DNA from 2 places in the Macrococcus sp. GL_134 genome. Region 1 is predicted to be linked to the other one. Evidence: predicted binding sites of a transcription regulator. Region 1 holds the regulator's gene; the other holds the start of a gene.
The links. Region 1 encodes Rex, which represses fermentation and respiration genes when NADH is low (regulators of the CRP and FNR family bind a similar motif). Its sites were predicted from a motif close to TTGTGAAATATTTCACAA; they were not measured.
Positions count from the first base shown of each region.

Region 2: the regulator Rex is predicted to act here: its motif matches at 8,087-8,104, upstream of AC3IPL_RS03760 (cytochrome ubiquinol oxidase subunit I).

Region 1 is NZ_CM174409.1:1,693,618-1,706,335, forward strand. It holds gene mroQ (intramembrane glutamic endopeptidase MroQ) at 1-747, shown strand, start outside; gene AC3IPL_RS08875 (phosphate--AMP phosphotransferase) at 819-2,267, opposite strand; gene AC3IPL_RS08880 (M3 family oligoendopeptidase) at 2,388-4,085, shown strand; gene AC3IPL_RS08885 (LPXTG cell wall anchor domain-containing protein) at 4,127-4,978, opposite strand; gene AC3IPL_RS08890 (VOC family protein) at 5,205-6,092, shown strand; gene AC3IPL_RS08895 (nitroreductase family protein) at 6,092-6,727, shown strand; gene AC3IPL_RS08900 (MurR/RpiR family transcriptional regulator) at 6,774-7,607, opposite strand; gene AC3IPL_RS08905 (glycoside hydrolase family 32 protein) at 7,612-9,102, opposite strand; gene tatC (twin-arginine translocase subunit TatC) at 9,178-9,936, opposite strand; gene tatA (twin-arginine translocase TatA/TatE family subunit) at 9,990-10,187, opposite strand; gene AC3IPL_RS08920 (redox-sensing transcriptional repressor Rex) at 10,199-10,831, opposite strand; gene AC3IPL_RS08925 (ABC-F family ATP-binding cassette domain-containing protein) at 10,984-12,718, shown strand, end outside.
Region 2 is NZ_CM174409.1:707,249-719,966, forward strand. It holds gene purD (phosphoribosylamine--glycine ligase) at 1-1,127, shown strand, start outside; gene AC3IPL_RS03720 (hypothetical protein) at 1,197-1,349, opposite strand; gene auxA (lipoteichoic acid stability factor AuxA) at 1,490-2,767, shown strand; gene AC3IPL_RS03730 (class I SAM-dependent rRNA methyltransferase) at 2,951-4,120, shown strand; gene AC3IPL_RS03735 (DUF697 domain-containing protein) at 4,175-4,723, shown strand; gene AC3IPL_RS03740 (phosphocarrier protein HPr) at 4,876-5,142, shown strand; gene ptsP (phosphoenolpyruvate--protein phosphotransferase) at 5,142-6,854, shown strand; gene AC3IPL_RS03750 (metallophosphoesterase) at 6,878-7,702, opposite strand; gene AC3IPL_RS03755 (glutaredoxin family protein) at 7,695-7,931, opposite strand; gene AC3IPL_RS03760 (cytochrome ubiquinol oxidase subunit I) at 8,119-9,465, shown strand; gene AC3IPL_RS03765 (cytochrome d ubiquinol oxidase subunit II) at 9,468-10,487, shown strand; gene AC3IPL_RS03770 (potassium channel family protein) at 10,499-11,161, shown strand; gene rnjA (ribonuclease J1) at 11,190-12,718, opposite strand, start outside.

The DNA of each region.
Region 1 (12,718 bases):
AACATTTTAATTGTCCTTATTTATGCTGCATCTCAGTTGTCATCATTAATCCCAGTGTTCTTATATAGAAATGCCGGCCTTACATCTGATGAATTATTCGCAAAAACCATTCCGTTTCTTGTCGGCGGCTTCATCGTCGCTTCCATCCTCGTATTTTTCATCAACCGGGCGATTGTCAATGAGACGAGATTGGAACGCTCTTCAAAAGAAAACTGGCGGTATACTATCACTTGGATGATTGCAGGGCTATTTCTAGCGCTCTTTGTACAGATGATCATGAATATGATCAATGTCTATCTTCTGAAGCAGCCGATCGAAAGTCAGAATACGACTGACATTCTGTCCATCGCCCAGCAGTTCCCTGTATTCATTATACTGATTGCAGTTGTTGGACCGATTCTAGAAGAATTCGTCTTCCGCAAAGTGATATTCGGTGAACTCTACGAATGGATCAAACTCCCACGCTTTGCGGCATTCATTATTGCCGGTGCCATCAGCGGATTCATCTTTTCAGCTGCTCACAATGATTTTGACCATACGTTGATCTACATGGGGATGGCATTTGTCTTTGCCGGACTATATGTAGCGACACGCCGGATCATAGTGCCGATTGCCGCACATATGGCAATGAATTCATTTGTCGTATTGGTTCAACTCGGTTTCAGTGAACAGCTTGAAGATGCAGCGGAAAAGGCCAAGATCTCTACGCAGTTCATCTGGGCAGCAGCCAGATTATTCATAGCTTAATAAAAATCTCGTCAAAGGAAGTCCCGGTGAACCCACCGGGACTTCCTTTGACGAGATTTGAGTTGCTGTCATTACTTTTTGTTCTTATCCTCATCTTTAATATCGAGTCGTTTTTCACACTGTTCAATAATCGTCTTCAATGCCTTAATACGCGCTGCTTTTTTGTTATTGGCCGGAATGATCACCCACGGCGCGTCATCAGTTGATGTCTTCTTGATCATATCATGACTCGCTTCCAGATAAATGTCCCATTTCTCACGGTTACGCCAATCTTCTTCTGTAATCTTCCATTGTTTTTCAGGCGTATTCTCACGTTCTTCAAAACGTTTCAGCTGCTCTTCTTTGTCCAGTACAAGGAAGAACTTGATGACAATCGCCCCTTCTATGATGAGGCTCTCCTCAAAATCTTTGATTTCATCGTACGCCCGCTGCCATTCTGCTGTACTCGCAAAGCCTTCGACACGCTCCACAAGCACGCGTCCATACCAGCTGCGGTCAAAAATTTCGATATGACCTGTTCTCGGGAGATCGACCGCAAATCGCCATAAATATGGATAGCTGAGCTCTGTTTCTGTCGGTGCAGAAATAGCATTTACTTCGTAACCTGTCGGGTCGAGTCGTTCACGGACGCGTTTAATGTTACCGCCTTTTCCTGCTGCATCCATCCCTTCATAGACAAGGATGAGCGGGATTTTTTTATCATAGAGTGCATACTGTAGTTCACGCATGCGGTCCTGTAGTTCAGGCAGCTGTTTTTTATAATCTTTTTTAGATATTTTGTCTTCAGCATCGACAAATAGCTCGGTCTTGAAATCTTCAGTGAACTTGCCGTCCACAGCCTCTTTTTGCTGTTCGTCATGCGTTTTAAGCGCTGCTTCCAGACGTTCGATGATGACTTCGTACATGTCGTTGATAGCTTGATTGCGCTCATCATAAGTGATATTTGTCCAAGGTGAAATATCATCTGTCGCTTTGATTAATTTTTTCATGCCTTTAAGATAAGTTTCTGTCGGAATAGCGTGTTCAAATTCTTCAGCTTTCCAGCGTGTCAGCGGATTGTCCTTAGTTTTCTGAATATGTTCCTCACGCTTTTTATCGTTGATTTCAACATTGAATTTAATGATTTCATAGCCGTCATTTAACAGCATCTTCTCAAAGCCTGCGATTTCTTTCAGCAGAATGGTGTAACCCTGGTACAGCTCTTTCTTTAAGCCCTGCACCTCATAGTCGAGTAGACTCGCATACCAGCTCCGGAAATATATCGTTACATCCCCTCTTTTAGGAAGGCTCTTCCAGTAAGGAAATAGAAACGGCATGCGGAGGTCTTCAGCAGTCGGCGTCTTAGTGGCATAGAACTGAGTATATTTCGCATCCAGTGTTAGCAGTAGTTCATTAGACAACCGTGATTTACCCGATGCTGCGACGCCTTCAAATAAAATCATGACCGGTATTTTGGCATCATGTGTCAATCGAATCAGTTCTGCTGTTCTAACCGCCAATTCTTCATTGATTTTTGTCATCATATCATCCCCTTTTCATATCATCATATCACATGACACATTTTAAAAAATGTTTTTAAAACATTTCAAAACCCGAACGAATATTGTAAGATTAAGTTAGCTAAACAAAGGAGGATTTTCATGACTACGACTTTTAATGATTACACTTACACTCGTCCTGATCTAGGTGCGACTAAAAAAGCATTTGATGCGTTGATCGATAAATTTAACGCTGCAGATTCAGCCGACGCACAGCTTGAAGTGATCAAAGAATTGAATCACGTCCGCAACGATATCAATACGAACTATTCACTCGCTATGATTCGTGCATCGATTGATACCAACGATCAGTTCTATTCTGATGAACGTGATTATTTTGATAACAATGCGGCACAGCTTGCTGCGCTGGAAGCAGATTACTTCAAAGCATTGACATCAAGTCCGTTCAAAGATGCACTTGAAGAACAATTAGGTTCGCAGCTATTCAGTCTTGCTTATAACATCGTCAATTCATATTCTGATGAAGTCAAGGACTTGATCAATGAGGAAAACAAAATCAGCAGTGAATACTCAAAGCTCATCGCCAGTGCAGAAATCGACTATGACGGCAAGCAGTTAAACCTTGCACAGATGGGGCCATACACGCAGTCAACAGACCGTGCTGTCCGCAAAGAAGCAGCGTTAAAAGTGCAGGAGTTCATGAGTGCCAACCTCGAAGCATTTGATGATATTTATGACAGACTTGTCAAAGTTCGTCATGACATTGCCTTGAAGCTAGGGTTCGATAACTTTATTGAGCTCGGCTATATGCGTATGCAGCGTATCGACTACGATCAGCATATGGTCAGCAGTTACCGCGATCAGATCAGAGAACATGTCGTGCCACTCGCGACAAAATTATATGACCGTCAGGCAGCGCGTATCGGTGTTGACAAGCTCAAATATTATGACGAACCGATCCTCTTCCTCAGCGGAAATGAAAATCCAAAAGACGAACCGGCTGTCATATTGGAGAACGGGCGAAAAATGTATGAAGCACTGAGCCCTGAGACGGGTGAATTCTATCATTTCATGATGTCCCGCCAATTGTTTGATGTCGAAGCGAAAAAAGGCAAAGAAGCAGGCGGCTACTGTACGTTTATCGACAACTATAATGCACCATTTATTTTTGCGAACTTCAATACGACTGATCATGACATCACCGTGCTGACACATGAAGCAGGTCATGCCTTCCAAGTCTACTCATCACGCGACCAGGAAGTACCGGATTATTTATGGCCGACACACGAATCATGTGAAATCCATTCGATGAGCATGGAATTCTTCACATACCCATGGCTTGACCTATTCTTCAATAACGCTGACAAATTCAAATATAAGCATATTGGAGATGCAGTACAGTTTCTTCCGTACGGTGTTGCTATCGATGAGTTCCAGCACCGCGTTTACGAACGCCCTGAGATGACGCCTGAAGAACGCCGCCAAGTATGGACAGAACTTGAAGAGAAATATTTACCGCACCGCGACTACGACGGTATTTATCCATTATCAGAAGGATCACTGTGGCACCGTCAAGGACATGTCTTCAATTCACCTTTCTATTATATTGACTATACTCTTGCACAAGTCTGTGCGTTCCAGTTCTTTAAACGCAGCCGTGAAGATTTCGATTCAGCATGGCAGGATTACTTGAAGTTATGTCGATTAGGTGGATCGCTGCCGTTCAATGCACTTGTCAAAGAAGCGCATTTGAATTCACCATTTGAACAAGGAACATTATCAGATATTATGAACTACCTTGAAGACTATATTGACAATATCGATGATTCACAGTTTTAATTACAAAAACGGAAGTCCCGCTATTGGGACTTCCGTTTTTGTTATTTCTCAGCGGTTGTTCTGCGCAGGAATAACAGGCCGATTGAAAGCAGGGCGAAACCGAGCAGTGCAATGCCTGCATTCTCACCTGTATCAGGGAGTGCTGTCATCTTTTTCTGCTTACTGTCCTGTTTTTTGTCTTTTTTGCTATCTTTCTTACTGTCTTTGTCTTTCACTTTAGATTTCTTTTCGTCAATTTTGTCTACTTTTTGCGTGACGAGTTGGCTGACTTTCTCATCTAATGAACGGTAATACTGCTCTCCTGCATGAGGAGAAAACTTGCCGGGTTTGATCTGATGCTTGTTATCCGTCTCGCGTGCAGGAGTCGGTTCCGGTATATGTGCTGCCGGTGGTTCTACTGTAGGAATTTCGGTAGTAGGAGCAGCTGGATGTTCTACTGCTTCATTAGAGACGGGTGGTTCTGTCGATGGTTCTTCAGTCTGAGGTTCTTCAGTCGTAGGACGTTCAGTGACGGGTAACTCTGTCGGCACAGATGGTACCGGCTGAGTCGGTGGTATTTCGCTCTCAGGTTGTACCTCAGGTGTTGTCACGACTTCAGTTTCTGGTTCTGCTGTTTCCGGTTCTGCAGTCTCCGGGAGTTCTGAAGTCTCCTGTTCCGTAACAGTGTCATTGTCAGGTTCGTCTGTTGTTAACGATTCTGTCACTGGAATTTCAGTTGAAACGACTTCAATAGCTTCATTATTGTCCTCGGCTGTTGCAACTTCAGTAGCAACGATCTCCATAGTATCACTCGGTGTTATGTTTTTTTCTGATTCAGCAGCATAAGTTGTAGAACTCACCAGCGCACCAGACAAAAGCACTGTTAAACAAATATTATAGTTGAACTTATGCATGTATGATTCCTCCAATTTATGGTTATCCCAATTATATAAGATAAAATTACCTATTTCCATAAAGATGGTATTTTGTTATCTATTCTTAATAATGTATATACTTCTGACACATCTTTATTGTAAATTTAAATAAACTTTTTAAAATATTTGAGTTAACCTCTTTACAATTCAAAGTTATATAGTATAATAAATATATCAAGTATAAAATATATATCAAGGAGTGCTTATGGACATCAAATATTTCAGCACTGACACTCATATAGGTGCCGTGCATTTGAACGTTAACTTTATGGATAATTCCATTAAATTTTACACAGAGATCCTTGGATTGAAAGTACTTGACCGTCAGGCGGATTATATAGCGCTCGGTGCAGATGAACAACCTCTCGTTTATCTTTACGAAACAGCAGCACCTCGAAAAGAGCGCCAGGCGGGTCTCTATCATATGGCATTTCTCGTTCCGTCACGGACAGCGCTCGGTAATATCTTTAAACACTTGATTCAGACACAGTACCCGTTAAGCGGAGCAAGTGACCATTTTGTATCAGAAGCACTATATCTGCAGGACCCTGAAGGGAATGGTATTGAAATTTATCATGACCGTCCTGCAACTGACTGGACTTATCAGGACAACGGTCATATTGATATGGGCACTGTTGAGATGGACTATCAAGGAGTACTTGATGCCAATGATGGGACAGCTTTTGCTGGACTTCCTCCTGAGACAATCATGGGTCACGTGCATTTATCAACAAAAGAATTACCACAGACTATCAAGTTTTACGAAGATATCTTCGGATTCGATATTATGACGACGTACGGTGCACAAGCAGCATTTATGAGTGCCGCTGGTTATCATCACCATCTCGGCTTAAACACATGGGGTCATGCAGTAAACTCACCAGAACTGACCGATCCAGGTCTTCGCAAATACGAAATCAACTTCCCGAATGGTGAAGATTTTGAGTATTTCAAAAATAAATTGACGGAATTAGGATTAACAACTGAACGTGACGGGAATTCAGAACTAGTAAGAGATCCGAATGGTATCGGTATCCGAGTCATGTACAGGAAAGGGCAGCATCAGTCTAACACTACTAAGGAGCGACTATAATGGGATTATTCAGCAAAAAAACAGACAAAGCAGATTACAAACATTTAGAAGGTGCTATGGAGAAGAGACGTTCAATCTATCATCTTGAACCAAAATCACCTATTTCCGATGAAGAAATTGAACAAGTATTAACAGAAGCTATTAAATTTGTGCCTTCAGCATTCAACTCACAAAGTACAAGAATCGTTCTGCTCTTGAACGATAACCACAAAAAACTCTGGGATTTAACAAAAGATGCATTAAAAGACATCATGGGACCGGACCGTGACTTCTCAGCAACTGAACAAAAAATCAACAGCTTCAAAGCAGGTTACGGAACTGTATTATTCTTTGAAGATACAGGCGTCATCAAAGGAATGCAGGAACAAGCTCCTGACTATGCAGATAAATTCCCTGTATGGAGCCAGCAAACAAATGCGATGCACCAATACGGCATCTGGACAGCATTTGCTGTGAAAGATCTCGGTGCTTCACTGCAGCATTACGACGGCGTTATCGACGAAGCAGTATACGAAGCATTCGACTTACCAAAAACTTGGAAATTGATTGCTCAAATGCCATTCGGTTCAATTGGTTCAGCGCCAGGTCCTAAAGAAATCGCACCAGTAGAAAACCGTCTGATCATCAAAAAATAATTGATCTTTGTACGACGTCAAACAGGCAGCCTGATAGGCTGCCTGTTTATTTTGCATGAGTGGGACGGGTCATTCCCGATATGTAATGGGTCACCGTTTCTGACATCATTTGCCGCAGTTTCATGTACAGACAGTCGAGAACAACGAACTGGATGATACGGCCGTTCATCATCGCGATATGCTGCTGATTTTCTTCAGCTGATGTAAGGAGGACAACGTCTGCGTATGGCCGCAGCGGATGCTGTTCTGTCTGACAGAGCATGATGATATTCAATGCTTTGGCTGCAGCTTGTTCTATCACTGCGCGCTGACTATCATCATTGACTGCGACCGATACAATCACTGTATCTTCCTGCTTCATGTGTGCCATGATGACTGCCGCTGTGCTGTAATGAGTGACGACATCTGCCCGTTTATTCAGTGTCATCAGCTTTGTTTTGAAATCCCTCATCACAGTCATTTCTGCTGACTCTACCAGCAGCAGCTGGCTGGAACCACTGATCAATTCTGCTGCCGCCTGTAGATCATCAGCCTTCATCAGTTTCTCGGTTCTAGCAAGAGCACTGATCGCATTATTGAATACTTTTTGTGTCAGTACTTGTGTACTGTCTTCCAGCATTACTTTATGATTGTTCAGTTCGACATGCGTATCGTCCAGCTCACGTGCAAGCTTCAGCTTCAGCTCACGATAGCCGGAAAGCCCTATTTTGCGGCTGAAACGGACGATAGCCGCTTCACTCGTTTCTGCACGTTCTGCCAGCTGTTTGATGGTCAGCTCAATCACTTGTTCCGGACATACCATAATGACAGCTGCCAGTTTCTTATCAGCAGGGGTAAAGGTCACACTCTTCTCTGATATCTCATGCCATACCGAGAACATCCAGCTACCTCCTTGATGACTCAGGTGGATTTGATAAATCGTATTTCGTAAATTTGAAGTACACTTGCCCTGATTCGGTCGATGTTCTGATTCCTGTTGCATCGTCAGATGGGAAGATTCTAGACGTCATCACCCGTTCTCCGTCGTTCAGGAAGATTTCAATGCTCGACTCATCTACAAATATTTGCAGCTGCTTTAGATCGCTGTCCAGCACGACTGAACGTGTAGTTCCGTCAACGTCCCGGCTGAGAGCACCGCTGTCTGTGCGGTCGAGTGTGAACCGGCGCTCTAATGTGTTATAGATAAGCCGGGTCGCTTCTCGTTTAGATACTCTGAGTTCAATATAAAATTCCGTCGATTCATTATCCAGAATATCAACAATCAGCTCATAGCAGTGACCTTCATACGGATGCAGTTTGATGTTATGTTTCATAGCATAACCTTCCGCCGTCTCGACAGTGCCGCGGCGGCGCTCCAGCGATTTCAGCGGCCGTTGTTTCAGCCTGCCCTGTTCAATCGTCAACTCACGCGGCAATGTCAGACAATGCGCCCAATTATCTTTATCAGTTGGATAATCAGTATCAGGCAGACCCATCCAGCCGATAAGAATCCGTCTGCCGTCTTTGTCGCATGTCGTCTGCGGCGCATAGAAATCAAAGCCATTATCCAGCTCAGTGAAGTCGCCGTGAGTCATAATGAAATTCTCTTTGTCCAGCTTACCTATCAAATAACCTGACTGATATATATTCCAGAACTGATCTTCATATTTATCAATGCCTTGCGGGCAGAACAGGACAACATCATGACCATCCAGTTCAAAGTAATCAGGACACTCCCACATGTAGCCGAAATCTGTATAATCTGTCTTCAGTTCAGAGACAAATGCCCAGTCCTTAAAGTCATTAGAGCGGTACACTACAATAGTTCCTGTCTCGTTGCTGCGCTGCGCACCGATTACCGCATAGTATCCGTCTTCATACCATACTTTTGGGTCTCTGAAATGTTCCGTATATCCTTTATGCGGACCTGTAATGATCGGGCGTTCACGCTTAATGAAATCACCATCTGCATTAAGTACCGCTGTGAGCTGATAAGGAATCCGCTCCCAGTCAGCTGTTCTATGGTTCCCTGTATACACGAGGTTCAACTCATCATCTACCACGATGGCAGACCCGCTGAATACGCCATGAGAATCAAATGCTGTGTCTGGTGCCAGTGCCACCCCGTGCGATGTAAAAGTCACCAAGTCTTGTGAAGTCAGGTGATACCAGTATTTGACTCCGTGAACTGCACCTAGTGGAAACCATTGATAGAATAGATGATATTCCCCGTTATAATAGACAAAACCATTGGGATCGTTCAGTAGTCCTGTCGGCGGCTGAATATGATAATGCTGACGCCACGGTGCACGCTTTGTCTGCTCGAGCAGCTCCTGATACTCCGCTTCAGGTACTTCGGTCAACTTTCTGTAACGCATCTCTCTCGTCCATTCCATTGTCATGACTCCTTCTTGTGATCTCATTATCATTTTAGCATGAAGACAAAAAAAAACCATCCCGCTTCGAGATGGTTAATCTTTATTGAGTTCTTCTTCAAGCTGCTGTTGTTCCCCTTTTAAGAACTGCCTGTACCCAATCTTACTAATATGGATGCTGACTTCATACAGCAGCATCATCGGCAGCACAAAGATGATATACGTGATGACATCCGGTGGTGCGATAATAGCTGCGAGTACCATCAATATGAAATAAGCATATTTTCGGTTTTTCTTAAGAAATGCCGGTGAAATAATACCCAGTCTCGTCAAAAACAACAATAAAATCGGCAGCTGGAAGACAAACCCGAACGGAATGGTGAACTTCAGCAGTTCATTGAAGTATTCCCTGACGCCGATCAATTGATTGACTCCCATTTCAGACGCGAGACCAATCGTAAAGTGAATCATGTACGGGAAGATGACCAAATAGCTGAACGTCAGTCCGATCAGAAACAGCACGATGCTGACAGGAATGTAGCTGAGCGTCGCTTTTCGTTCTTTCGGATGCAGGCCGGGCGATACAAATGCCCATAACTGGTATAGAATGACGGGTGAAATGATGATGATCGCAATCAGCATGATCACCGTAATATAGATGGTCAATGGATCTGTCACTTTGAAATAGTTCAATGTGATTTCACTTGGCAGATCATCTTTCGTTAAAAACTTAGTGACTCTTTTACCGAAAAAGAACCCGATGAGTACACCACCTGCAAGAAAATAAGCGATGATCATCAATCGTTTTCTCAACTCTTCTAAATGTTCTACAATGGTTAAATCATCTTTATTCATTTGAGGTATCTCCCTCCTCATAAAAAAAACGGCAAACACCTGCCGTTTTCAGCTTATTTACGAACGTCTTTATCGTCTTTGTCATGGTCTTTCATAATGCCGTCTGTCGCATCTTTGAATTCTTTCAGTGAAGAACCCATAGCGCGGCCGAATTCCGGCAATTTCTTAGGACCAAATATAATCAAGGCAATGATACCAAGAAATACGAGAATCGTTGGTGAAGCAAAACCTAATGTAGAGATCAAGAACATCTATCTTCCTCCTAATGATTTTTCATAAAGAATATTAACGACTGTAATTCTATGCCTAAATCAATATGATGAACGTATATACCAGCAGGTACTGTCAAACGTTCCGGTGTAAAGTTTAATATACCTTTTATTCCTGCTTTTGTCACTCGATTTGCTAGTGACTGGGCAGCAGCTCCTGGAACTGTGAGAATCACAATTTGAATATTCTGCTCAACAATACTGACCTCAAAGTGTTCGATATCTTGAACGTTGATATTGCCTATCTGCTTGCCAATCACAGTTGGATCAGCATCAAAAGCCGCCGCAATCTGCATACGGTCACTGACCGTGAAGTTATAATTGACTAAAGCAGTTCCAAGGTTACCCACTCCAATGATTGCCACCTTCGTTATCACATCCTGCTGCAACGTCGTCTTGAAGAAATTAAGCAGGTAAGAGACGTTATAGCCGTATCCTTTCTTACCGAGTTCACCAAAGTAAGAAAAATCCCGTCTGATGGTCGCTGAATCAATCTGCAGGCCTTCACTTAATTCCTTGGATGAGACGCGGTCCACATTGGAATTATACAATGTGTCCACGAATCGATAATAAAGCGGTAATCGTTTAAGGGTGGCTTTAGGAATTTTCATTTCATTTTTGGACATCCTGATCACCCAGTTTCTATAAATATGTGATATAATTCACAGCACTTCATTATACCATGCAGCACGGCTGTTTACTATGTGAAAGTTATGTGACATGGTTTGACGTTCCCACTCACGCATTATTCATGTAAAATACAATAGAGGTGGAAAACATGATTCTTTTACAGGCAAGCCAATTAACTAAATCATTTGCAGGTGACACACTGTTCACCGATGTCAAATTCGAAATAAAAACCAATGACCGCGTTGCCATAGTCGGCAGGAATGGTGCCGGTAAGACGACATTGATGAAAATATTAGCAGGTGTGGAAAGCTACGACAGCGGTCACTTAATGCTCGCGAAAAACATCCGCATGGGCTATTTGACGCAGCAGATGACATTGAATGCTGATGGTACAGTGTATGAAGCCATGATGAAACCATTTCTTCATCTTGTTGAGATGGAAAAGAAATTACAGAGTATCGCCGATTATTTAAGTGGTCAAAGTGCACATGCTGACAGTGAAGCCTATCAGAACAAGCTGGCAGAATACGAAAAACTACAGGCCGCCTTCGAAGCAGAAGATGGTTATAAATACGATCATAAAATCAAAACGGTGCTGACCGGCTTGAATTTCACTGAAGATGACTTCAATCAGAAGATTGATTATTTCTCCGGGGGTCAGAAAACACGTCTTGCACTCGCTGAAATGCTGCTGCAGGAACCAGACCTGCTGCTGCTCGATGAGCCGACCAACCATCTGGATATGCAGACCACTGCATGGCTCGAAAATTATTTACTGACTTATCAAGGTGCGATCATCGTCATATCTCATGACCGTTTCTTTTTGGACAAAGTGGTCAGCACGGTATATGATGTAGCACTCGGCCGCGTCACAAAATATGTCGGCAACTATTCGAAATTCATAGTAGAACGTGATGCTTTCTATGAAAAAATGACAGCGGAATACGAGCGGCAGCAGGCGGAAATTGAGCGTCTTGAAACGTTCGTACAGAAAAATATTACGCGTGCCTCGACATCAGGCATGGCAAAAAGCAGGCGCAAAGTTCTTGAGAAGATGGTCCGGATCGAAGCGCCTAAACTCGATGACCATTCCCTCAACTTGAATTTCAGAATAGACCGTGAATCAGGCAACGACGTATTGACGGCAACTGCGCTGGAAGTCGGCTACGATGCGCCGATTACAGCACCGATTTCATTTGACGTCAAAAAACAGGATGCGATTGCTGTCATTGGCCCGAACGGTATCGGTAAGACAACGCTGATCAAGACAATCGCGAAACGGCTCCCTGCTCTTAGCGGCGATATTAAATATGGTGCCAATGTGTCTATCGGCTACTATGATCAGAAACAGGCAGAATTCAGTTCTACGAATACAGTGCTGGAAGAACTGTGGCAGTATTATCCGACGATGCCGGAGAAAGATATTCGCGCAGTACTCGGCCGCTTCCTGTTCGTCCAGGACGACGTCAAGAAAGCCATCAATGACTTATCAGGAGGCGAGAAAGCACGGCTGCAGCTCGCTAAACTCAGTCTTGAAAATAACAATGTTCTCATACTTGATGAACCGACCAACCATCTGGACATCGATGCAAAAGAAATACTGGAAGAAGCACTCATCCACTATGCTGGAACTGTGCTGTTCGTATCGCACGACCGCTACTTCATCAACCGTATCGCCACAAAAGTACTCAATGTAACTTCAGAAGGTGCGGCCATATTCCTCGGCGATTACACATACTTCACCGAAAAAGAAGAAGAACGTGCCGCCCATGAAGCCTTTGAAGAACGTGAAATAGACGCGGCTTTAATTGAGTCGACCAGCTATGAAGATAACAAACAGATGCGAAAAGAGCGCCGCAAGATGGAGCGTACGCGGCTTAAGC
Region 2 (12,718 bases), 990 kb from region 1:
CTAATGTTGCCACTGTGGTCGGTACCATTGCTGAAAATGAGCACGAACGCATCGGTGAATTCGCGCGTGACCACAGAATTGACTGGGTGATTATTGGCCCGGAACAACCATTGACTGAGGGGCTTGCAGATATATTGACGGCGCAAGGGATTAAAGTCTTTGGGCCGAATCGACAGGCGGCACAGGTAGAAGGATCCAAATCTTTTGCCAAGCAGCTGATGAAAAAATATAATATTCCAACCGCAGCTTATGACCTTATCTCATCAAGAGATGAGGCACTTGCTTATATTGAAGAACACCCCGCACCGATTGTTTTGAAACAGGACGGACTTGCAGCCGGTAAAGGTGTCGTTGTAGCGATGACAAAGCAGGAAGCATTAGAAGCCATCAATGAATTGTATGTGCACGGAGACAATCCTGTTGTATTTGAGGAATACCTTGAAGGAGAAGAGTTTTCATTGATGGTATTTGTCAATGATGATTTTATCATTCCATTTGATTGTATAGCACAGGACCATAAACGTGCTTTTGATGGTGATCATGGACCTAATACCGGGGGCATGGGAGCCTACTGCCCTGTGTCGCATATTGATGGGACAATCGTCGAATTAACCAATCAGCTCATTTCATACCCTATTGCTGAAGCGATGCATAAGGAAGGCCTTGATTATTTCGGACTGCTTTATGTTGGTGCTATCATGACACAACAAGGTCCTAAAGTAATTGAATTCAATGCACGGTTCGGAGATCCGGAATGTCAAGTGCTCCTGACACGTCTCGAAACTGATTTGATTGAAATCATAGTGGCACTTGAGAACAAAAAGGCCATTACATTGTCATGGTCTGAAGACACGGTAGTCGGCGTAGTTCTTGCTTCAAAAGGATATCCCGCTTCATACGTTGCAGGAATGCCTGTTCATGGCTATCACGGAGAGCTCGATTATTATGTCAGCGGCCTGAAACAGGATGACGGCTGGAAAACTGATGGGGGCCGTGTCATGCTGGCAGTCGGTAGAGGGAAAACATTAACAGAAGCAGTCAATGCGAGTTATGAACGTGTCAGTCGGATTACTAGTGATGGATTGTTCTATAGAAATGATATTGCTCATAGGGCGATGAACTCTTAATTCATCATACAAATAAGGTAACTGATGAATCTTTTCACTAGATTCATCAGTTACCTTATTGTTTAGGTTCTATTCAAAAGTTTCCTGTATATCTTCTTTTGTTTCTTCTTCACCGGAATTATCATTTTCCAGTGAATCCACTTTTTCTTCTGCATTCTTTTCTGTAGATTCCTGTGCTTTTTTAGCATCATCTTTAAATTCTTCGATTTTATCTTGAGCCATTGTTCATTCCTCCTCATTTAATCTTATCAACTATATTCCCGGTTACTGCCGGATTGAAACATCTCATACTTAAGACTGAAATTTTCGTATTCATAGGACATTGGGTCGTCCATTCCTTATAATAAGGTTGAGGTGAAACTATGAGATGGTTTAAAAATAATATAGAGGTCTTCATAGGCTATGTGCTCGGTCTGATTTTTATAGCGATCGGTCTGTTTATTATAGTTCAAGGTGAGGAAATCGTTGACTTCAAAGAGATTGCAGTTAATAAACTGCATATGTCTCATTTTATGGACTTTATTAATATTTACACGTATGCATTCATCAAAATATTGAGTAACTATATTAACAGCTATGCTGTCGTTTATGGTTCAGCATTGATCATCTATGGACTTGGATTTATATATATGAGCCGGACGCTGAAAAAAACAACGCAATTTGATCAGTCGATTGCTATATTTTACTTGTTAAGTGCAGTTTTCCTATTTCTTTTCACAGCTGTTTTGATGTACGGCGTCTATGACATATTTACTATCTTCTATATCATTGCATTTGTCATACTAGTATTCTATGTGTTGAATAGAAAGCGTCTGAATCAGGATTACCGCAAAATTCACTATAGCGTTCTGTTATTCTTTTTTTCATTGGCTTACTTATTGACGCAAAATAGAATTTATGATTATCTTGCTGATCATTCTGTTACCCCGCTTGATGTCATGAGTTTGAATTTCTTCTTCATGTTCATTACACTGATGGGATTAACGGCACTCGGTAATTATATATTTCTTCATCGCGCTAAAAAGCTGACAGCTGTCCAACAGGAAATGTCTCGGGTCAATCGCAATAAAAGAGATCGACAAGTGAGTGAAATGATCAATCATCAGACCAATGAAGCGGTAGAACAATTTTCAAGACAATCATTAAAAATTGATGAACGTCTAGCACTAGCCTTAAAACAACTTAAATTAAAAATCGTCCAGTGGATTGATTTAAAAGAGGAAGATATACCAGGATGGATGAAAAAACCAAAGTGGTTTAAGTTTTTTCATATCGAACTTCTTTTCGGCATATTGATGCTGATCCTTACATTGATTGAACTTAACAATAGAAGTACGTTGTTTCAAGTCAGCAAGTTTAACGTTGTCAAAATGCAGTATTTCTATGAATGGATTAACCTTACCGGAATGCTGATTGTCATTGCGGCCTACTTATTCTTTACGATTACCATATACACTAGTAAAAGAGGCTATATCGGTCAGCTGTTTACTGTTACAGTTCTATTTGTAAAAATAGTGACAGCCTTTTATTTAATGCTGTTTAAAGGGATTAATTTGTCGCTGTTTATTCCGCCGGTCATGATTCTGCTGCTGTTGATGATTACCCCGCTATTTCTCTACCATCTAAGAAAAAAATATTAAATCAGTAATCAATTTAGGGGTTGTCATTATAAAGCAAGTAATCTATAATGGGTTAGAAAACGTTTTCATATCGGTGGGAGAAATGTACTTTGGGGAAAGTACAGTGATAAAATGAAGGTGAAGAGTGTCTTTAGGACGCTCTTTTTGTGTTATAGTGGAGTATAACTAAATGAGGTGAAGTGTGTGAAGACAGTAACGCTAAAAGAACGGCAGGATAAGAAATATCGAGACGGGTATCTAGTTGTTGAAGAATCAGATGTATTTGATATGGACGCCCTTAATGAGGGTGACTTATTTATTTTGAAGAATGCATCATCCGAAGATTTAGGATTGTTTTATTTTGGACGTCAAAATAGAGGAATCGGATACAAAGTCAGTAATGATTTAACAGTGAAGCTGACTCAGAGCTACTTTACGAATCTGATGGAACAGGCTAAGTCAGAACGTGTTTCACTTTTCCAGGCCGAACATACAAATGCGTTTCGTCTCTATAATGGAGAAGGGGACGGCCTTGGCGGTTTCACTATCGATAACTATGATGGCAATCTGCTGATTCAGTGGTATTCAAAAGGCATTTATCGTTATCAGCAGGAAGTGCTGACAGCTGTCAGAGCAATTTTTGATTTTGACTCCATCTATGAAAAATTAAGATTTGAAAAAGATGTACCGACATTTCTACTGTCAGATAAAGCAGTTGAATTTCCGATCATTGTGAAAGAAAACAATCTCTTTTACACGATTCATTTTGAAGATGGCCCGATGACAGGTATTTTTCTTGACCAGCGTGATGTCCGAAATAAAATTCAGTCGTTACCGTTAGAGGAAGGGACCATGTTAAATCTGTTTGCTTATTCAGGAGGCTTCAGTGTTGCAGCTGCTAAAAATGGCATGCTGACAACAAGTGTAGATATTGCTAAACGATCGCTTGAACTCATTGAACAGAATTTTGCATTGAATGAGTTGACGCTCGATGATCACTACAGATATACACTCGATGTTTTTGATATGTTCAAATACTGCTACCGAAAAAAACTGTCATATGATTTAATTGTCATTGATCCACCGAGCTTTTCCAGATCTAAAAAACGGCGCTTCAGTGTCAAAAAAGATTATCATGAATTAGTTTCGGGAGCAGAGCCGATCGTCAGCGCAAATGGCTACCTGCTGCTCAGTACGAATGCCAGTGACTATACGCTGCCGCAATTCAAGAAGATGATAGAAGCTGCACTTGACAAGCAGAGCCGTGATTTTAAATTCGTTGAAGTGATGGGCCTCCCTAAAGATTTTAAGACTACTAATCACTACAAACCTTCTAAATATTTAAAAGTGGTTCTCGTAAAGTTTTTGGATTAATGATCGCTGATTCAGGGAATTAACTCATGAAAACAATTATCGAGGAGTGACGACATGGGTATAATGGATATGGTGATTAATAATGTTTCCAAAAAGTTAAATCGTGCCAAAAAGATAGAGATGGAGAAAAATGATTTACCGGTCAATGAGACTGAACTGATTGAGCGCCGCGAAGCGGCAGAAAATTTAATCAGAAATAAATCATTGATGAGTTCAGCCGGGGCAGTTGTTCCTATTCCTGGACTTGATGTTGGTATTGATATGAAGTTGATGACTGACTTGATTGAGCAGATTAACCGGACGTATGGACTCAGTTATAAGCAGGTCAGCGGTATGACGGATGAGCTGAAACAAAAAGTTATGGTAACTGCAGCTAAGCAGGGCAGCGAGTTCATCGGCAAAAGAATTTCAAAATCACTGATTGCAGTGATCTTCAAAGCGATGGCAAGACGAGAGCTCGCCAAACAGTCTAAGTGGGTTCCTATCGTTGGACAAGCTATATCTGCTTCCATCAGTTATTATATGATGAAACGTATGGGACTTGCACATATCGAAAAGTGTGAACGAGTGGCCCGTACTTTGATTAAAGATGCTGCAGCATAATCGTGCATCACATTATCGATAGACATTTTAAGTTTAAGTATCAAACAATTGAAGTTAACGCTATAATTTGTTATTCTATTCACTGTATAGACCGTTTCAGTTTATATATAAAAAAAAGTGCATAATTATGCGGCCAAAGGAGAAATATAACTATGGAACAAAAATCTTATGTAATTATTGATGAAACTGGTATTCACGCACGTCCTGCAACGATGCTTGTACAAACAGCAAGCAAGTTCGATTCAGATGTTCAATTAGAATACAACGGTAAAAAAGTAAACTTAAAATCAATTATGGGTGTTATGAGTCTTGGTGTAGGTAAAAATGCTGAAATTACTATTTATGCTGAAGGTAGCGATGAAAAAGAAGCCCTTCAAGCAATTTCAGACGTATTAACTAAAGAAGGTTTAACTGAGTAATGTCTAATATGTTAAACGGTATAGGTGCTTCTGATGGCGTTGCCATTGCGAAGGCCTATCTTTTAGTAGAACCGGACTTATCTTACACTAACGATACTGTCACTGATAGTGAAGCAGAAGTTGTTAAATTTAAAGCGGCCATCAATCAATCAAAAGTTGAATTGACGCAAATCAGAAATAATGCAGAAGTTGCTCTTGGCCCGGATAAAGCAGCTATTTTTGATGCTCACTTATTAGTATTGGAAGACCCAGAATTGATCCAACCTATCGAAGAAGATATTCGTACGAACCAATCTAATGCTGCAGCGGCATTGATGACGGTATCAAATAATTTTGTGACGATCTTTGAATCAATGGATAATGAGTATATGAGAGAACGTGCGGCGGACATTCGTGATGTGTCCAAACGTGTGCTGGCTCATATATTAGGTGTGACACTGCCGAATCCAACGACAATCAATGAAAGTGTAGTCATCATCGCGGATGACTTGACACCATCTGATACGGCACAGCTGAACAAAGAATTTGTCAAAGGATTTGCGACTAATATCGGTGGCCGGACAAGCCACTCGGCTATTATGAGCCGCTCTCTTGAAATCCCGGCAGTAGTAGGGACTAAAAACATTACTGATGTTGTCAAGCACGGCGATATGGTCATTGTTGACGGTTCAACAGGTGAAGTCCTTATCAATCCTGATGAGACAACTATTATCGCTTACAAACAGAAGCAGGCGAACTTTATTCAGGAAAAAGAAGAGCTTAAACAGTTAGTCAATGACAACACGACTTCAAAAGATGGTTTACACGTCGAACTTGCAGCTAATATTGGAACACCTAATGATTTAGAAGGTGTCATCAATAATGGTGCTGAAGGTATCGGTCTATATCGTACAGAATTCCTTTATATGGGCAGAGATAATATGCCTTCAGAAGATGAACAGTATGAAGCTTACAAACGCGTTCTGTCGGAGATGAAGGATAAACGTGTGGTTGTTCGTACGCTTGATATTGGTGGCGATAAAGAACTGCCGTATTTAAACTTGCCGCATGAAATGAATCCTTTCTTAGGATATCGTGCAATTCGTCTATGTCTTGATCAGCAGGACATATTCAGAACACAATTGCGTGCCTTATTACGTGCCTCTGCTCACGGCAACTTAAGCATCATGTTCCCGATGATTGCGACAATCAATGAGTTCCGTGAAGCAAAAGCGATTCTTGAAGAAGAAAAAGGTAAACTCATAGATAATAAAATTAAAGTATCTGATGATATTGAGTTAGGTATCATGGTTGAAATACCATCAACTGCTGCTATGGCGGATATCTTTGCTAAAGAAGTAGATTTCTTCAGTATCGGTACTAATGATCTGATTCAATACACAATGGCAGCAGACCGCATGTCAGAACGTGTATCGTATCTATACCAACCCTATAATCCGGCCATCCTTCGTCTTGTGAAACAAGTCATTGACGCGAGTCATAAAGAAGGTAAATGGACAGGGATGTGTGGTGAAATGGCGGGCGACACAACTGCTATTCCATTATTGCTTGGTTTAGGATTAGATGAATTTTCTATGAGTGCGACAAGTATCCTTAAAGCACGTCGTCAAATTAAAAACTTAAATCAGACTGAAATGAAAAAATTAGCAGAACAGGCTTTGAACTGTGCGACACAGGAAGAAGTCATTGAACTGGTAAACCGTGTAAAATAAAAGATATTAAGTGAACTGTGAGTTCACTTAATATCTTTTTTTGTTTCCAGCTCCAGTAAAGTAATTTCAGCAGGACAGAAGAAGCGGACCGGCAGATGGGTGGTACCGAGTCCCGGAGAGACATGGAGCAGCATTTGGTTGAGCTCATATAACCCTTTGACATAGTTCTTGCCGAGTTTTGGAAGAACCGGCGCGCCTATAAAGGGGATTCTGATCTGACCGCCATGTGTATGTCCAGATAGCTGTAAATCTACTTTGAAGCGATTAACATAGTCTGCATAGTCAGGTTCATGGACCATCATGAGAGTGACCTGCTCATCGTTGATTCTGTTTTTCAGTGCTTGAATCACATTGCCTTTACTACTTAATATATCGTCAGTCCCACCTAAATAGATAGCTTCACCATCGTAATCAATGGTTCGACCAAAATTGTTCAAAAGATGGATTCCACTATTTTCAATGACCGATTGAATTTTGTGCGTGTGATTGCTCCGCTGGTCATGATTGCCGTAAGTGAAATAAACGCCAAGTGGTGCTTTAATGGTTCTCAGCAACGGTGAAAATGCTTTTGATTTACCTTTATAAATATCGATCTTATCAAATAGATCTCCTGTTATCAAAACGATATCGGGCTGAAGTTGATTGATGATTTTAATATGATAGATCAAATCTTCATAGGTATAGTTAAATCCAATATGCAGATCGGAAATATGAACGATTCTTAACGGGCGCTCATGCGGTTGATTCAACAGTGGGAGACGATAATTCCGAATCTTAACATCCTCCGCATCAGAATAAAGAAAACGAGGTTTTATTTTAAGGAACAGCCGGACAGCCTGATTAATCATGACACTCCTCCTGCAGCACACGTTCAATTTCCGCAATATCTACAGTCCGAATGACTTCATCGTTTATAATGATAAGCGGGGTGCTGAATGCATCATGTGCTATCATTTCTCGACGAAATGCTGGATGGCTGATATTTTTCTCCGTATATTTAATTGATCTTTCGGTGAAATAATGTTTGATATATTCACACGGAGGGCATTGATTCTGAGTATATAGTGTAATGTTCATCGTTGTAACTCCTTTTTAGAATGTTAATAATATACCCTTTATTAATAGAGAATACAAATGAAGTAATGACAAATTCGCAATTTTATTGTCACATTTTCAGCGAGTTTATCAATAGAAATCACATGTGAAATTCGTTATAATGGATTTATATCAATTTGTGATAAAAATCACAATTAGGAGGAAAGCGATGGATGCAGTTGTTTTAAGTCGTCTGTTAACAGCAATGACGCTTGCGTTTCATATAATATTTGCAACAATCGGGGTCGCACTTCCTGTCATGTTCATGATAGCGGAAGGTCTTGGGCTCTACAAAAAAGATGCACGTTATTTAGCGATGTCTAAACGTTGGGCAAAAGGATTTACGATTACTGTTGCAGTAGGTGTAGTAACAGGTACGATCATCGGTCTGCAGTTATCACTGCTTTGGCCGACCTTTATGAGACTTGGTGGACAAGTAATTGCGCTGCCACTCTTTATGGAAACATTTGCATTTTTCTTTGAAGCCATTTTCCTAAGTATTTACTTATATACATGGGATCGATTTAAAAATAGATGGCTCCACTGGCTGCTAAATATTCCGATTATCATCGGATCGACTATGAGCGCATTGTTTATTACAAGTGTCAATTCATTTATGAATACACCACAAGGTTTTGAAATCGTCAATGGTAAAATGACAGGTGTCGATCCTATTGCTGCGATGTTGAACCCATCATTCTTTGTGCGGGCGTTTCACGTAGTAGCAACAGGTGGAATGACTATAGCTTTTATTCTGGCAAGTATTGCTGCTGTCAAAATTCTTCGCAATAAGTTTCCTGGAGATAGAAATTATCATCTTAAAGGCTTGAAGATAACGATGCTGACCGGTCTGTTATTTAGTATTTTAACGATTGCTGCTGGAGACTTATCTGCCAAATTCCTTCACAACGAACAACCGGAGAAATTGGCAGCAATGGAATGGCACTTTGAGACGGAAAGTCAAGCGGATCTTGTTCTGTTCGGTATACTGGATCCCGAAACACAGGAAGTTAAAGGCGCAGTTAAAATTCCTGGAGTCTTAAGCTTCCTTGCAGATAACAGTTTTGATACTGAAGTCAAAGGATTAAATGAAATTCCTGAAGATGAACGCCCACCGCTCATCATTCATTATTTCTTTGATTTAATGGTGTTCTTCGGAATGTTTGCCTTTTCAATTTCCATTCTCTACTTTATACTGAAGAAATTTAAGCCGGGTATTGCGGAACATCCATTTATTCTTTATATGATTGCACTGACAGGTCCAATGTGTATGCTGTCCATTGAATTCGGCTGGTTCCTCGCTGAAATGGGAAGACAACCATGGCTGTTACGAGGATACTTGAAAGTAGCTGAAGGTGCCACTCATGCTGATGGCTTATCACTTGCACTCATAGCATTTGCTTTACTCTATGCTGTATTAGGGTACTCGTGCGCTTATGTGCTTATTAGAATGTTCAGAGATAAACCTGCTGAACTGGATGTTAAACAAAACGAAGCACTTGTAGGAGGGAAATGATAATGGATTATCAACATATTGGTATTGCTGTATTATGGACCTTCCTATACGGATACATCATTGTCGGAGCGATAGACTTCGGGGCAGGTTTTTTCATGCTCTATGCTAAATTTACTAAGAAAGACCACTTGATCAGCAGCCTTGTTTCAAGATATTTGAATCCGGTATGGGAAGTTACGAATGTTTTCCTCGTGTTCTTCTTTGTTGGAATAGTAGGATTTTTTCCTGATACAGCGTATTACTTTGGATCAACATTACTGATACCAGGAACGGTCGCATTGCTGCTGTTATCTATTCGTGGGGCATTTTATGCGTTTGAAACTTACGGTAAGGATTCTAAGTTTGCATGGATATTTTTATACGGGATGACAGGTCTGTTGATACCAGCTGCATTTTCAACAGTTCTATCTATCTCTGAAGGTGGATTTATTGAGAAGACGTCGGAAGGAGTAGCTCTGGACTGGCTGGAGCTGTTAATGAGTCCTTATGCATGGGCAGTCGTGTTTTTAGCAGTGATTTCTGTCCTATATATTTCATCCGGATTTCTTACTTATTATGCGGATAAAGCAGGGGATAAGGCAGCGTATCAGTTAATGCGTCAATGGTTCCTGATTTGGGCCGGTCCAATGCTGATTATCTGCCAGTTTGTCTTCTTGAGCTTAAGACAACATAATGAACAGCACTTTAATGAGGCTGTGACACATTACTGGTGGATGTTCGGACTAAGTATTGTATTTTTCATTATTGCTGTCGTGCTGATCTGGATGAAAAAGAATCATGGCTTAGCATTTATCATGATCATGGTGCAATTTGCTCTGGCATTCTATGGATATGGATTAAGTAAACTGCCGTATATTTTGTATCCTTATGTCAATATTGATACAGCAGTCGTCAATGATAACATGGCATTCGCCTTAGTCGTAGTGTTTATTTTAGGTTTACTTTTACTTGTTCCTTCTTTACTATTGTTATTGAGATTATTTATCTTTGATGCAGATTATGTTAAAGGTAATAAGAAGTAGCGGAGGGACATATGGATAAAGAATTTGTAGTAATTGGACTTGGTCGATTTGGCGGCAGCATTGTCCGTGAATTAAATGCACTCGGCGTAGATGTAATGGCCATTGATAATGATGAAGCCCGGGTCAATGAATATGCTGATATTGCAACACATGCTGTGATAGCAGATACAACAGATGAAGCAGTGCTGAAAAGTCTAGGAATACGGAATTTCGATCATGTCATTGTAGCAATCGGTGATAATATCCAGGCAAGTATATTGACCACTTTAATCCTTAAAGATCTAGGGGTTAAGAAAGTAACTACTAAAGCTCAAAATGATTATCACGCCAAAGTTCTGAATAAAATTGGTGCTGATACAGTCGTACATCCCGAGCGTGATATGGGACGTCGTATCGCCCATAATTTGGCAAGTGCATCAGTCCTTGATTATCTTGAACTTGCTGATCAGTATTCTATTGTCGAAATACGTGCCGGAGAGATGCTCCAAGGTAATACTATTCTTGATCTTGATGTCCGTGCAAATTATGGATTGAATATTATCGCATTAAAAAGAGGAAAAGAAATACTGGTTTCTCCTGATCCTTACGAAGTCATTGAACGAGGCGATATTTTAATCGTCATCGGACATGATAATGATTTGAACCGCTTCGAGAAAAAAATAGCAAACGATTAAAAAGCATCCCTGCGCAGCAGGGATGCTTTTATTGTTTGACGTCCATGATCATTGGAAGAATCATCGGATTACGTTCCGTTTTTTCGTATAAATAAGGTGAGAGTTCCTCGGATATAGCAGTTTTAATATGGTGCCATTCCACATGGTCAGAGCTATTCAATTTTTCAATGACAACACGTTTTAAGCGGCGCTGTGCATCGTAAATAAGGTGACCGGACTCACGCATATAGACAAATCCTCTTGAGATGATATCCGGGCCAGCCAGCAGCTGCTTTGTTTTCAAGTCAATGCTGACAACGACGATGACAAGACCATCTTCAGATAAGATTTTACGGTCTTTAATAACGACATTACCGATATCACCAATGCCACTTCCATCTACTAGAATATCACCGGACTGAACTTTGCCTGCACTTCTCGCAGAATCTCTAGTCAATGCTAGAACTTCACCGTTTTCATGGATAAAGACATTGTCAGGATCGACACCACAGTCGATCCCTAACTGACCATGCAGTTTCTGCATGCGATATTCACCGTGAATCGGCATGAAAAATTTTGGTTTAATGAGACGCAGCATTAACTTCTGCTCTTCTTGTGAACCATGCCCAGATGTATGGATGTTGGACAGCTTGCCATGAATAACATCCGCACCAGCTTTATACAATGCATTGATTGTGCGGTTGACGCTGCGTATGTTACCTGGAATTGGTGAAGATGAAAAGATGACTGTATCTTCTGGAATGATGCTGATTTGACGATGAGTCCCGTTAGCGATACGCGAAAGTGCAGCCATCGGTTCTCCTTGTGAACCGGTACATAGAATCAACAGTTTATGTTTAGGAATACTGTTGATCTTGTTAGCTTCCACAAAGGTTTCAGGGGGTACTTTGATATAGCCGAGTTCAGTGCCAATCTTAATGTTGTTTTCCATTGAACGACCGAAGATAACGATTTTACGGTCGAATTTAACAGCAGCTTCTATGGCCTGCTGAACGCGATAGATGTTTGAAGCGAAAGTAGCAAAAATAATTCTGCCCGTACACTTTCTGAAAATCTGTTCGACATTCTGTCCGACCTCTCGTTCACTAATAGTGAAGTTCGGTACTTCAGCGTTCGTTGAGTCTGATAATAAGCACAGTACACCTTCATCACCGAGCGAAGCCATCCGGGCAATGTTCGCCGGTTCGCCTACTGGTGTGAAGTCAAACTTGAAATCACCCGTATGAACAATTTTTCCTTCCGGCGTTTCCACAACCACACCGTATGCCTCTGGAATAGAATGTGTTGTTAAATAAAAGGATACTTTTAGATGATTAAATTCAAAGACGCTGTCTTCGTTGATTGGATTAAGTGATGCTGTTCTTAATAAGTGATGTTCTTCCAGCTTATTTCTAATCAGACCTAGAGCAAGTGGACCACCGTAAATAGGGACGTTCAGCTGTTTCAATAAAAACGGGACGCCGCCGATATGGTCTTCGTGTCCATGGGTAATAAAAAGTCCTTTGATTTTATCTTGGTTTTCAACTAAATATGAATAGTCAGGTATCACATAGTCAA